3 regions of the Paenibacillus sp. FSL H7-0690 genome follow, and region 3 is predicted to be linked to each of the others. Evidence: riboswitches for the same ligand, from Rfam matches in the RefSeq annotation. Region 3 holds a riboswitch; each other region holds the start of a gene.
What was found. Region 3 has a riboswitch for cyclic di-AMP ahead of MHI32_RS26010 (alpha/beta hydrolase). Riboswitches for the same ligand answer to the same signal wherever they lie in the genome.

Region 1 (4,920 bases), 1.1 Mb from region 3:
TTGCACCTCGTCCGTGAGATTTAAGATGTGTTCCGACAATGCCGCGTATATCATCCTTGAAACAGCGGCAGGGCACTCTGTGCGAAACCGAATTAACGTATATTCTTATTTATCGACATCATTCGGTTTTTTGTGAAGTCATTTTTTCGGCTATAATGGATAAGGTAAGTAATTATTCATCTGTGAAGAAAACGGAGTGATATACGTGGGTGTAAAGCATGGTAGAGATTACGGTGAAATTCTAACAGATTTGACCGAAGCCGTCGGACGAATTTCCGATGGATATTTATTTTTTGAGATGGATCCGGACGAGTGGCAGGAACTACCCCAAGAATCAAAGCTGGAGGTATGGGAAGCATTGGCTGAGGATCTTTTCTTCGCGCTGGGTAATGAACCTATGATTGAAGTGGGGAGCGGTGTAATTATTTACGATAAGGACACGCATCGCATTAATATTTTAGTTGGCGAAGAGGATTTGGCTTCAGTGGTTTTGATTTAGGCAGAGGAGACGTCTGGACGTAATTTGCCCGTAGTTAGTAGCCCGTGTTAAAATTGATAAAGCCGAGTTATAATCGCTGGGATTTGTGAATACATTAAATCGAAAATATCGCCTTTATCCTGGCACATCCCTTGGACCTCAGAAGCTAAGGGATGTTTTGTTTAACGCCTAAGTCAAGTAAAGGGAACTGCGCACTTTACTGCAATTTTTTGTAAGGGAGGAAACGAATTGTTATTTACGGAAGAGGAACTGCGTGAGGAGATCACCAAGCTGGAGGGGTGGAAGCTGGATAATAATGTTATGGTGCGAAAATATATGTTCAGCCAATATATGAAGGGCATTGCGTTCGTTGATGAAGTAGCCACGATTTCAGAAGCCTTCGATCATCATCCACATATTACGATTGATTATAAAACAGTTACCCTGCGACTTGAATCTAATGAAGAAGATGGGATTACGGCTCTAGATCTTCGAGCGGCGCATGAATTTAATGAAGCCTTTGAAAAAAATCATTAGTTTAGCCAAAATCATAAAATAAACGCCCGTGCATAGATAGTCACCTATCTCATACACGGGCGTTTTTAGTTGCTTGATGGGTTACTTTTTCTCTGAGAGCCAGAGTGCGACGTTGGCGATCTCTTCAGGCGCTAGCTTTTCCTTAAAGGAAGGCATTTGACCACGTCCTTTAGTGACAATGCTGTAGATTTCCTCAGCGTCATGCTGGCCGCCTTCATTCTGAAGACTTGGTCCAACTCCACCTTGAAGCTGATCGCCGTGACAGGTGATACAGCTGGCTTTCACGGTTGCTTCTGCCTTTGCTGCGTCCAGTTGAACTACCGGCATCGTGGGCTTATTTTCTTCCGCTACCTCTTCTTTACCCGGAAGTGTAAACATGAGTACTACCGCAAAGGCACAGGCGGCAAAAAACAAACCGCTCATGATCCATTTCTGCATCCCAATTCGTCCCTTCTATGTAAGCTGCTCCCTACATTATAGCTTATGGTGAAGCGTTATCATAGGGTTTGTGACAAAAAAATGAACGAGAATACAATCATTCTTATGAAATATCTGGTATTTAATATCATTTGTCATAGACCATGCAATAAAAAGGTTTGTCTCCTGTAGGTGTGCGGCGTTCATACGTATCTGTAATCGTAAATCCACATTTTTGATAAGTTCGAATGGCGCGTTGGTTCCAGGTCAGGACTTCCAGATCTATCTCACGATCAGGATAACGATTCAAAGCTGTCTGGACGATGGCATCTACGAATAGTTTGCCTAAACCATGGCCGCATAGATCGGGGCGCATCCCAACTCCTAAACGAACGACTCCTTCCATCGGAAACAACTGTGCGAATCCGCACAAAACCTCTTGTTCATTTAATATGGAGACATATTGTTCCTCCCGGAGCTGCGGATCACCAAACTCGATGCCAAGAGCCTGCATCTGCTCCCACGGCATCCAGCCATAAATATTATATGGAGGCGTATAGCTCCACTTACAAATAGCTTCTCCGTGAATTGCCTCCATAGGAACTACATGAAAAGTTACCGAGGGATTTATCATAAAGTCAACGATCTCCTTTCACGAGGACATTGCTATATTACTAATTATATACAAAATGGGGGAGGTTCGACTCAGAAACTTTATATGAGAGGAATGTTTTACAAATTATGAGAGGGGTAAATAAGTAATAAGACAAAAAAACAAGCTCTCCTCCAAGAGTTACCTTGGAAAAGAGCCTATGTACGTTACTTATTGAACATCATCATTGTCTTCCGATTCAGCAGCAACCGATTGGTAAGCGTCTGTGCTCATAATGCGCTTAGCACCAACGTAGCGTTTCACGTAGTAGCTATCACTCAGAGAGCTAATCGTAACACCGCGTGAGGTAGAAGCGTGTGCGAACTTACCTTCACCGACATAAATGCCGACATGGGAGACACCTTTGCCACTTGTATTGAAGAATACAAGATCTCCGGCTCTTATATCATCACGGGAGATTGCTGTGCCCATTTGATATTGGGAACCTGATTGGTGTGGAAGGTTAATGCCAATCTTATCAAACACATACATTGTAAATCCGGAGCAATCAAATCCGTTAGTGGATATACCGCCGGATACGTATTTAGTACCGATGGCCTTGTCAATCACTTTATCCATTTTGGAATCTGCGAAAGCGCTTCCTGCTCCGATGGTGAGGATGATGGAAAAGCTTAGTACTGCTGCTGCTAACTTCTTCTTCAAAAGTGTATACCCCTTCCAAATGCCTACGAGGTTAGCTTAAGGGTTCGGTTGAAGGTCCCCTATGACCCCTCTATATAATGGAGGTCAATTCACCCAAAGTTGGTTCCCCCGTTTTCCTAATAGTTAGGAAACTCGGCTCATACTGTTGATTAGGATTAGCTTGTAATCAATACATGACAAAACCTTTGTAAATAACAACTTAATGATTACAAAAATGTTACTAAAATCTCACTGCGCTAATTGTAACAAACAGAAAGCCGCTTGGCAATCGTTTTTAACATATTAATGCAGAAAAATTGGCATTTTTACGGTAGAAAGGCATATGTAAGCGTTAATAATGACCTAATTTTTAATATAATTGCAATTTTTATCAAATAAACGTGTTTCAATTGGGCTCTATTAGTGTAAAAATATATTATGGAAAAAAGAAAAACCCGAATTTGATTACGGGAATAATCAGATTCAGGTTCATATAGTTGTAATTATGAGGTTATAGTTGTGAGGAAGGTTTCAATCGAAGGCTACAGCTTGATAAGCTGAAGTACTCATTACTCTTTTAGCGCCAACATAACGATTGGCCCAGTAGGCCTGACTGAGTGAAGTGATGGTCACTCCACGCGAAGAGGACGATTGTGCGAATTTTCCGTTTCCAACATAAATGCCGACATGGGATACTCCATTGCCAAGTGTGTTAAAGAACACTAGATCACCAGAACGCAGATTGCTTTTGGATACAGCAGTTCCAACGCTATATTGAGCTTTTGATGTACGAGGTAAAGTAAGACCCACATTCTTGAATACATATTTTGTAAATCCAGAGCAATCAAATCCGGCAGTGCTTGTACCTCCGGTTTTATAGGCAACTCCAATAGTCTTTGAGATTACAGTGTCCATCTTAGAGTCGGCAAAGGCGCTTCCTCCACCAATAGATAATGCCATTACAAGTCCTAGCGCCGCAGCGACGCATTTTTTTCTTAAATTATGTCTTTTCAAAAGATGTACTCCTTCCAAGGCCTGCGAGGTTAGCTTAAGGGTTCGGTAGAAGATTCCCTATGATCCCTGTAAAGCGAGATCAATTCACCCAAAATATGGTTCCCCCACTTCCCGGTGCAAAGGAATTAGGCGTGTTAAGCACCAAGAGAATGACGTTTCGACAGTTACACTTACGATAAATACATTTAGTTATGTAGGAATCGTTTCAATTGATTACAAAATTGTTACTAATAGCACAGGACTTATTGTAACAGAGCTTTTATGATTTTGCAAATACTCTTAAGTTATCCGTAATGAGAAAAAGTCCCAGCTCCTGAATACAGGAATTGGGACCTTTTTATTATGTCAAATAAGGTTAATTTATTGTGGAAATGCTTTGCTACACCATAGATGATATTGTGCAGAGATTCCCCACATTTTTAAGAGCGTAGAAGGTAGTGGTGAGATTTGCCGTATTATAAGTGCCGGCAGGCCGGGACAGAACAGACCCGTCAGTCCGCACACTAGCAGTAAGAGCAAGCCTCCCGCACCAAGTACAATGGAAACACCTATAGCAGGAATCAGTGACCGCAAGCAGATGAACAGTGAGGAGAACATTCCTGTACCGCCGGTGTAACCAAACTGCATATATAGAAGAAACAGGCGCACGATAAAAATATATATAAGCCATGCCAATACGTATGGTACTAAATGAAGTAACAAAGTGTAGTTAAACAAAGAGGATAAGAACAGCCCGTACATTTTTGGAGCAAGCCAGTAAAGCGGCAGCAGGGTCAGCACCCATTCGATTAGGCTAAAGACTAAGACAGGTAGTCCATAGATCTTCATGCCGGGGAAAAAGAACAGCCCGCGCTCGCCCTTTCGCTCCTGGTGCAGCTCATGCAGCAATCCTGCCCTTATGAAAGGAGAAAGCAGAAGTCGCAAGACAACAAGTCCTAGAAGCATCCATAACCAAGTGCGTATCGCAGGGTCAGTATTCAAGCTGAACTGTCCCTCGATATAATACAACAGTCTGCCCATACCGCTGCCGCCGGCGTCTTTATCTGGATAGCGCAGTAGAATTGGAATAATAGCAGATCGGATGAAACCATACATAAAGTAGCCCCAGAGCAGTCGGTAGATGAAGAGCAGAATTAAAATATAAAATTGCTCCTTCATGCTTTGCCAGCCGCGGGTTATC
Region 2 (4,920 bases), 1.6 Mb from region 3:
ACTCCGCCCTTCGACTGTACCCATTTCTTCACGGAATCGACTGCCCCTTTACGAACAGATCGTCCATCAAGTAGATCTATACCACTCATCCGGGTCTCAGCCTTAAACTCTACGAACTCTCCGCCTTCAGCAAGTTTGCTGTCATAGCTGCGCTCCAGCTTCTTAGCCAGCTCAATAACCGAACGTCCTTCCGGAGTCTCATCCTTTAGCGAACTAATAGCTGCCCAAGCCGTAAGCTCAGCTTCCGTTTCATCTCCAACAGGCACAAAATCACTCGCCATCCGGTTTCCGAAAGTAATCGTACCTGTCTTATCTAGAATCATTGTATTAATGTCGCCGGCAGCTTCAACGGCCTTCCCTGACATAGCAAGGACATTAAACTGTGTGACGCGGTCCATCCCTGCTATCCCGATAGCGGAGAGTAGGCCCCCGATTGTGGTCGGGATCAGACAGACCAGCAAGGCGATCATAACAGGAATATCTAGATCAACGCCCAGATAAGTCGCAATTGGCCGCAAGGTCACTACTACAATCAGGAAAATCAACGTCAGACTGATCAAGAGTGTATTTAGTGCAATTTCATTGGGTGTCTTTTGACGTTTCGCCCCTTCAACGAGGGAGATCATCCGATCCAGGAATGACTCACCGGGATCACTGGTAATTTTGACTTTAATCTCATCACTGACTACCCGGGTGCCGCCAGTGACTGAGCCAAAATCTCCGCCGGCTTCCTTAATAACAGGTGCAGATTCACCTGTAATTGCAGATTCATCTACGGAGGCCAGCCCTTCAATTACTTCACCATCGCCAGGGATAAGTTCTCCCTGACTGACGATGACAATATCTCCTTTACGAAGCTCGGAAGAAGAAACGGTCTTCACAGACCCTCCAACGAGTTTGTTAGCTGTGATATCCTGTTTCGTTTTCTTGAGTGAATCCGCCTGGGCTTTCCCGCGGCCTTCAGCCAGCGCTTCAGCGAAGTTGGCAAACAGCACTGTGAATAGCAGAATGAACAACACTGTGATATTGAAGCCTACCGATTTCTCTGCATTAAAATATCCGGGGGCCAGTACCATAAGCAATACAATAATCGTACCGATTTCGACTACGAACATGACCGGATTTTTAATTAACGTCACCGGGTTAAGCTTAATAAAGCTATCCTTTACAGCGCTTAGGAGTATGGGTCCCGTCAGCAGCTTTTTTCTTTTTACAGTACTCATCTTGTTCTCCCTCTTCCTACCGTAAGGTCAAATATTCTGCAATCGGGCCGAGCACAATGACTGGCAGAAACGTCAGAGCCCCGATAATTACTACGGTACCAATCAGAATTCCGGTGAACAGACCATTGTCTGTGCGGAATGTGCCAATCGTCTCAGGAACTGGCTTCTTCTGGATCAGTGAGCCTGCAACTGCCAGCATCGCGATTATAGAGACATAACGGCCAAGCAGCATTACGATTGCGGTTGTAACATTCCAAAAGGTGGTGTTGTCCGCAAGCCCTTCAAATCCTGAACCATTGTTCGCGGCAGAAGAGACATATTCATATAACACTTGGCTAAGTCCATGGAATCCGGGATTCGTGATGGAACCGTTGCCCAAGTCCGTTAAGAACGCACCTGCTGTTGGTACAAGGATAATGAATGGATGCACAAGGATAGCAATCGCAATTAGCTTCATCTCCTTGGCTTCTATCTTTCGCCCGAGAAACTCTGGTGTTCTGCCAACCATTAGTCCACATAAGAAGACACCCATGATGGCATACATCAGCATATTGATTAGTCCGACACCTTTTCCCCCGAAGACGTTGTTGAGCATCATTAGGGCCAGAGGGGTAATGCCACCCAGCGGTGTCAGCGTATCATGCATATTGTTAACACTACCTGTCGTAGCTGCCGTTGTTACCGAAGTGAACAGCGAAGATTGCGGGATACCAAAACGTACCTCTTTACCTTCCATGCTGCCTTGCGAAGACTCGATCCCCAGCGCATTGATAGCTGGATTGCCTTTGGTTTCCGCATAATAATTCAATCCCAGCAGTAGTACGAACAAGGTCATCATTGCTGTGAAAATCACCCAGCCCTGACGTTTGTTCTTAGCGAACAACCCGTACATATATGGCAAAGAGGCTGGCAGCATCCACATAGAGAGAATCTCCAGAACGTTCGTAAGTGGATTAGGGTTCTCAAAAGGATGTGCTGAATTGGCTCCGAAGAAGCCGCCACCATTCGTACCTAAGTGTTTAATTGATTCCAAAGAAGCGACTGGACCGATAGCGATTTGTTGCGTCTGGCCTTCAAGTGTAGTGACCTCAAGCGATGGCTTGAGCGTTTGTGGCACATGCAATCCTACCAGCACCAATGAAACTAGCAGAGCTAATGGAATGAATACACGAATATGTGCTTTTACGAAGTCCTCGAAAAAGTTCCCGACTGATTTCTGTCCTGTAATCCCTCTGACAAAAGCAACCGCAACAGAAAATCCGCTCGCTGCAGACGTGAACATCATCATCGTGATGACTGCCATTTGTGAAAAATACGATAGTCCCGTCTCCCCGCTATAATGCTGCAGGTTCGTATTGGTCATAAAGCTGATCACCGTATTGAATGAAAGCGTCTGTTCCATATCGGCAATTCCATTCGGGTTCAGCGGCAATCCCCGCTGTAATCTTAGAAAAATATAACTGAAAGCAACCAGTACGATATTAGTTAAAACAAAGCTGAGTGCGTACTTCTTCCAGGACATTCCGTCCCGTTTTTTCAGGCCGATCAGCTTATAAATACCTTTCTCTGTGCCTGCAAACCAGCGATCCGTACGATTCGGTTCGTTAGAAAATACATGATATAAATACGTTCCCATCGGCTTGACCAGCAAGATGAGAATTACAATTACGACAACTATTTGCAAAATGCCCATGAATGCCCCTCCTTAAAATTTCTCAGGATGAATCAACGCGTAAACCAGATATATAAACAACAGTAGGGTAACAGCGATTACTAGAATCACAGCTTATCCCTCCCCGTATCCTCAACTACACCTGCGCACCAGCGCATAAAGCCATAAAATAACCCGTAAATTACAGCTAACGAAGCCACCATATACAGATCCATCATATCTTCCGCACTCCTTCCATTATCCTTGATGAGGTGATCTATCGATTAGAAAATCAGCATCACCACTATGGGAATAGATTACATAGCTCGCCCCAAGTCTTTTATAGACCAATCTAGGATTTATTGAACTTGTAATCACAAAAATCGGCTGTGTCGTCCAGGTACGGCACATCTGAATATAGCGGCAGCAAAGCGGAAAGCTGCTCTCAAACAGATATACCCTGCCTACCGGGAACGATGGGCGAAACCAAGTGCTCTGATGGCGGGTATCCACAAGAATAACCTGCTCAATCCCGAGCTCCTCAAGTAAAGCTTTCTCAGCCACATTGTTGGTTAATCCCGCCATCTTAATACCCCTGAACTTCAGAAGTTTAATGAAATGTTCTCCCGCCTTTGTAGGCGCACATACAAGCACATATTCATTCTGATCCGTCATCTTTTTTTCTCCTCCTGCTCATTTACAACAAGGAGGCAACGAAAATCTCCGAAAGGATGTTGACCTATCGTCATTTTCGGGCACAACCTAAAGCTCGGTTGTGTCACGTCATTAGACGCTGCCTTACAAATACCGCTAATGATGAATTTAGCGACCTCTTAGGGGAGGCCTCCATAAATGCTTTGCTTCTAAGAGCACAGCAAAAAGCCACAAAGGATCTCCTCTGTGGCTCGCTAGCGGTCACATTGCACTCATCCTCTCTCCATACGCTTACGAGGTTAGCTGTCGGATTCGGGCGGTGAGAGTCGCCCTACCTGTATAGATGCGAGCTCACTCACACCCTCTACAGGATTCACCCCATAATCGGCTTCCGACTCTCACATCGGCTGCCGATTGTTGGTTCCCCCGCTTTCCTTATCGGAAATTAAGCGGATCAAATATTCGATTGTCGTTGAAACAGGAGTAATCATACTCTTATGCACGAAGACTTGTAAAACCTGAATGATGCCAAAATAATGCAAATTAAAAACTATTTTCCCATTAGATAGCGCTTACTTGATATCTAATCTCTCTATATCTCTTGTTTACTCGAGTTTGGAGCGTTTAATCGCTATCTATAACCCATGTGATTTTATTCACCTTTTTAGAGCGAAAATACTGCAAATTCCCATTATAGGTAGAAACGCAAGAAGCTGAGGCTGAACGAGAAAGAGGCGCGATAACACGCCATAAATACCTATTTACCTCGTTTTTCAGTCGTAGTCGGCAGGATATGGTTAAAATTGCTCTAAAAGAACATTTTCCGTTTTTTACAGAAAATCTTGAAAAGAGTATGATTCGGGTTGAATCCAATTCATGAAAAACAATCAACGCTGAGTTCCTGCATTGCAGGGAACGGGGGAACCATCAGGCCACCTGGCCTACTTGGGGTGAATCCAAAGGAGACTGCATAAGTCTCAATAGGTAGGGCGACTCTCACCGTCCGAATCCGACAGCTAACCTCGTAAGCGTAAAGAGAGAGACCCTTGATCCGCCACGCTTTGGCCCAGGTATATCTGCCTGTAATCCAAAACCGCAGCAGAGGTCCTCCTCTTGCTGCGGTTTTTGCGTTACCTGAGCTTATTAGGTGATAGCACGCTGGATGGGGTGAATGTTTTGAAGCACTATTATTTAGGGATACATCAAGGGCTGCTTGAGCCGATAAGTCTAAATTACGTTTGTTTCGGGGCCTTGTGGTTCGAAGAACATAATCACAGGTACATTGTAGGCTATGCATTTGGCCAGAACCAGATCCAAGCCCTTCGCCAGTTCAGCACACCTTCTTCTTGTAAAGACTGTTTAGACTCTAAGATTGTATATGAGATATATAAA
Region 3 (4,920 bases):
TAGTGGATTGTATGTGCAAGTGAAGCAACGTCTTGAAGAGCAAGCAGAGCATGCGCAGGAATGGAGAGATCGGATCAATACGTATTTTTACCGCAAGAGCGGAATTGAGGATCTTAAAGGCAGAAAGATTTATTAGATTTTGAACCGAGGGATGATGATAGTGAGCCTCACGATTAGAGCGATTTTGAAAGATTTAATGGGAACTGTGGAACAGGTAGAAGGGACTGTGGATATTCTGAACCCAGGGGAACCGGAAACTGAAGTCACAGGGATTATTACGGCCTTTTCTGCCACACAAAATATTGTGGAGCAAGCAATAGCGTTAGGAGCCAATTTGCTGATCACGCATGAAGGTGTATTTTATAGCCATCATGCGGCGAACGAGTGGTTAGAAGGTGATCCGGTTTATCATGCGAAAAAAAGTCTGATCGGACATTCCCCAATAGCTATTTTTCGTTATCATGATTATTGGCATCGGCAAGAGCCAGATGGGATTATGATGGGTTTGCTGCGAGAGCTGGATTGGTCAGACTATGTGGAAGAGCAGCAAGCGGCTGCTACGATTCTCACTATTCCTGCCATGACTGTACTGGAAGCTGCTCAGTATATTAAAAGTAAGCTAGGGATCTCTTATGTACGCGCTGCTGGTGACCTGTCTCTGTCCTGCAAACGCATAGGGATATTAGTAGGTTACAGAGGGGGCGGGACGATGGCTATTCCACTTTTTAATGATCACAATCTTGATTTAATTATTGCTGGAGAAGGACCAGAGTGGGAGACTCCGGAATATGTGCGGGATGCAGGGCACCAAGGCAGATCTAAAGCGCTCATCATGTTAGGTCATGCGGAGAGTGAAGCGCCGGGGATGAAATATTTAGCTGAAATCTTAGCAGACAAATATCCCATGCTTCCTACCCGGTTCATTGCTGAACAACCCATCTATCAGATGGTTTAATCTGGGGAAATTAAGAGTACGGAATAAATAAACATATTATGGAGAAAATGAAGGGAAACAGGTCACTGAGAAAGGAGTGTTTCAATGGAAATTCCTTTGGAGGCTGATGAAGTATTAAGTCGGATCAAAAAGCTGCAAAGCGACGGAAGCTCGATCAGTAAAAAACAAGTAAAGCAAAGCGACCCAGAGCTTATGAGAAGTGCGCTGTTCTTTTTTCCAAGCTGGGAGCATGCATTGAAAAACGCCGATCTTTTGTAGCCATAGTATTGTAAAAGGAAGCTAAGTGGACAGGGGGATATCTCTGATTCTGCTTAGCTTTTTTCTTTTTTATGAAATCATTCGTGCTGTTCATGTGAAATAATATTAACAAGCTTGCCAAACGGATCGGGGACATAGAAACGACCAACACCCCAAGGTACAGAAACTGGCCCAATATTGGTATTGAAGATTGTCGTTTCTTATTAAATAGGAAAGTACTGGTGAATCACCCCCTTTTTCGCTTGCTTCAGAGCTGTTTTTCTAAAGAAAACGAGTAAACAAGAGCAAAAGAAAGAGAAAATGAAGAGTATGCTTAATATGAAATGAAAAGCATTGCTTTCAACATTATTTTGACCAGAGCCCTCCTTTACAAGAAAACCTTACAAGAGTATGATTCATCTCAGAACTGAGAATTATCTTAAATTTACAATTACATAAGCAATCCGCTTAATTTCCGTTTCTGGAAAGCGGGGGAACCAACAACTGGCAGCCGATGTGAGAGTCGGCACTGGTTATGGGGTGAATCCTGTTCCGGGTGCATAATATGCATCCCTGCAGGTAGGGCAACTCTCACTGCCCGAATCCGACAGCTAACCTCGTAAGCGTATGGAGAGAGGATGAATGGCGTGTTTAGTGATGAATAGCCACAGAGAATCCCTCTGTGGTTTTTTGCTGCGTTTTTAAGCAGATATAGTCGTAGAATTTATTATGAAAGAGGTGTTACCTTTGCCTATCGCTAAACTGAACGGAACTTCGCTCTATTATGAAATCAATGGAACTGGCACTCCGGTTGTGTTTATCCATGGACATGGATTAACACACAGTATGTTCAAACCACAGCTGGAGTATTTTTCCGATAAATATAAAGTGATTTTGTGCGATTTACGGGGGAATGGCAAGTCTGGTAAACTGCTGGAGGCCCCACATGAGATTATTGAGACGCAATGTCTGGATCTGATTATGCTGTTGAATGACCTAGGTATCCGTGAAGCAGTTTTTGTAGGAATCGCCTATGGTGGCTTAGTCGTTCAGCATATTGCCAAACAATATCCTGAGCGTGTAAAAGCCATTGTGGTTGCGGATAGCTTTTGTAGGACTCACGGATCAACAATAGTAGGGAAAATACAAACTATGGCAGCATATTGCAGTTTACTAATGTATTATCTCCCAAGCGAGCTGGTGTTGCCTTCGATTCGGATGATGTACCGAGAGCGCTGGAGTCTGGCCTACAATGAGATTAGAAGAGGGCTGCTGGACAAACGTCCCCGGGAGCTATATCGGCAAAGGCTGGCTACGAGCCATGTTGATTACACCAGATGCTTAAAGGCTTTTAAACGTCCTGCTTTATGTATTGTAGGGGACTTTAATGAATTTGGAGTGAATTGTATGAAGGAAATGGTGTCTCAGCTGCCACATGCGCAGTTGGCGATTATTCCGAACGCATTAGATCCAAGTAATCTGTGCCAGCCGGAGCAATTCAATGCGATTCTTCAACGTTTCTTAGAGAAGCAGCAGGGTACTCAGCAGATTAGCTGATCTATAGGGAGACCTTCGCAAGCGAAGCGTTTAAGTGAGAAAATAGGCGACCCATAGCCAGGGCGGAATGAGCTGGCTATGGGTCGTCTTTCTGGGAAGAACTTTAGGGGAATTCTCCCTAAAATGAAGGAGATTATGGCTCCTAGAACGTAGATTAGGGAAATCCTCCCTAATAATAGGATGTTTTTAGCCATAAATGGGTATTTGCATGAATTTTTAGGGAGGAATTCCCTAAAAACCTCATTTTAAAGCGATTATCGATGAACATTAGGGAGGATTTCCCTAATATAATGGACATCCAATTAAAGGCTGGCTTATCCGTAGTGAAATCTACGAATGAGCCAGCCTTTGGTTATTTTACTAACCGATGGATGTTGAACATTTACAAGCATATTGTACCTAGAACGCTACTTAATGTCCCTACCCTACCACAGCACCAAATATAGCTCACCCGACGTGGGAAAGAACTGTAGGCCCTAAGTAGTGAAGGTAAGTGTATAGAAGGAGGCGTAGTAAGCAACGCATCTGCTACTCTTGCATTTTGTACAATGCGATCTACTCGTGTAAGATTAAGATAATTCATACTAAAGGAGCTGAGTCATGATGTCTCAAGCTGAAACTATAAAACTGACTTCATTATCTTCAAAAGGGGGCTGTGGCTGCAAAATCGGTCCCGCCGATCTCATGCAGGTTATTCGTAGTCTGCCACCAACTGTTCCTAACCCGGATCTACTAGTAGGTCTTGATACTAGTGATGATGCAGGGGTGTACCGTTTAAGTGATGAATTAGCGTTAGTGCAAACTGTTGATTTTTTCACGCCGATCGTGGATGATCCCTATTCATTTGGTCAAATTGCAGCAGCCAATGCATTAAGTGATATTTATGCGATGGGTGGAAAGCCGCTTACGGTGCTTAATATTGTGGCCTTCCCTATTTCTGTTTTAGATAAAAGTATTCTCGGTGACATTTTGCGCGGTGCAGCGGATAAAGTACAGGAAGCAGGAGCTACTCTTGTGGGCGGACATTCCATCGACGATAAAGAGCCCAAATTCGGATTGGCCGTTACGGGCCTTGTGCATCCTGACAAAGTAAGAACGAATGCGAGCGCCAAGGTGGGAGACAAGCTGATTCTAACGAAGCCTATCGGTGTGGGGATCTTAACAACTTCCATTAAAAAGGATCAGCTATCTCCTGAAGAAACCACACGCCTTACGACAGTAATGTCTACTTTGAATAAAAAAGCGGCTGAAATCATGGAGCCTTATGATGTACATGCTTGTACAGATGTTACCGGATTTGGGCTACTGGGACATGCCTCGGAAATGGCTAAAGGGAGCGGCACGGGCCTGATCATTCGTCAAGGCGATGTACCGATGCTGCCAAGAGTAAGAGAGCTTGCGGAACAGGGATTTGTTCCAGGAGGCACTAAGAATAACTTTGCCCATCTGGAAGGCAGCATTCTTTATCCGGAAGAGATGGACCAACTAAGCCGCTATATTCTATGTGACGCTGTGACTTCTGGCGGACTGCTGATCTCTGTGGCCCCTGAACAAAGCGAAGATTTGCTAAAAGAGTTAGTAGATGCAGGGGTAGAAGCGGTATTGATCGGAGAGGTAACGGAAGAGCATCCGGGTCAGATTACGGTTATAGCTGCTGTGGAATAACTGTTGTATATCAGCTTAGAGCAAATTATGAAGGTTAGCCACCAGAGGAGAGAGCATATTGTTTCAGGACATTACACTGGAAGAACTTAGAGTGTTAAAAAACAAGAAGCAGATCACCATTATTGATGTTAGATCTCCTTCTGAATATAAAGATGCAACGCTGCCGGATAGTTTGAATATTCCTTTTTTTGATGATCAGGAACGGGCTGAAGTAGGGACGTTGTATAAACAGACAAGTGTGCAGGCCGCGAAAGAACGTGGTTTGGAGATTGCTGCGGCAAAACTGCCTTCTTTTGTCAAAGAATTTGCAGCGATTCAAGGAGACAAAGCAGTATTCTGCTGGAGGGGAGGTATGCGCAGTCGTACAACTGCGACCGTACTCTCTTTAATGGATATTCATGCTTACCGGCTGATAGGCGGCTATAAGGCTTATCGTAAATGGGTGCTCGACGAATTGGAGTCCTATGAATGTAAGGCGAAGTCTTATGTGATTCACGGAAATACAG

Region 1: it holds a riboswitch for cyclic di-AMP, as region 3 does, so the genes downstream of both, MHI32_RS00545 (C40 family peptidase) here and MHI32_RS26010 (alpha/beta hydrolase) in region 3, are expected to answer to the same signal.
Region 2: it holds a riboswitch for cyclic di-AMP, as region 3 does, so the genes downstream of both, MHI32_RS03020 (hypothetical protein) here and MHI32_RS26010 (alpha/beta hydrolase) in region 3, are expected to answer to the same signal.

What each region holds. Positions count from the first base shown of each region.
Region 1 is NZ_CP150281.1:111,002-115,921, forward strand. Features, by position in the region: gene MHI32_RS00520 (hypothetical protein) at 206-499, shown strand; gene MHI32_RS00525 (4a-hydroxytetrahydrobiopterin dehydratase) at 728-1,015, shown strand; gene MHI32_RS00530 (cytochrome c) at 1,097-1,453, opposite strand; gene MHI32_RS00535 (GNAT family N-acetyltransferase) at 1,581-2,066, opposite strand; gene MHI32_RS00540 (C40 family peptidase) at 2,256-2,708, opposite strand; cyclic di-AMP (ydaO/yuaA leader) riboswitch at 2,753-2,895, opposite strand; gene MHI32_RS00545 (C40 family peptidase) at 3,258-3,686, opposite strand; cyclic di-AMP (ydaO/yuaA leader) riboswitch at 3,744-3,882, opposite strand; gene MHI32_RS00550 (hypothetical protein) at 4,101-4,920, opposite strand, start outside.
Region 2 is NZ_CP150281.1:652,670-657,589, reverse strand. Features, by position in the region: gene kdpB (potassium-transporting ATPase subunit KdpB) at 1-1,223, opposite strand, end outside; gene kdpA (potassium-transporting ATPase subunit KdpA) at 1,240-2,916, opposite strand; gene MHI32_RS03020 (hypothetical protein) at 3,133-3,549, opposite strand; cyclic di-AMP (ydaO/yuaA leader) riboswitch at 3,801-3,990, opposite strand; cyclic di-AMP (ydaO/yuaA leader) riboswitch at 4,410-4,573, shown strand; gene MHI32_RS03015 (hypothetical protein) at 4,642-4,920, shown strand, end outside.
Region 3 is NZ_CP150281.1:5,922,200-5,927,119, reverse strand. Features, by position in the region: gene MHI32_RS26025 (alpha-glucuronidase family glycosyl hydrolase) at 1-136, shown strand, start outside; gene MHI32_RS26020 (Nif3-like dinuclear metal center hexameric protein) at 155-955, shown strand; gene MHI32_RS26015 (hypothetical protein) at 1,040-1,213, shown strand; cyclic di-AMP (ydaO/yuaA leader) riboswitch at 1,648-1,834, shown strand; gene MHI32_RS26010 (alpha/beta hydrolase) at 1,940-2,749, shown strand; gene selD (selenide, water dikinase SelD) at 3,353-4,414, shown strand; gene mnmH (tRNA 2-selenouridine(34) synthase MnmH) at 4,473-4,920, shown strand, end outside.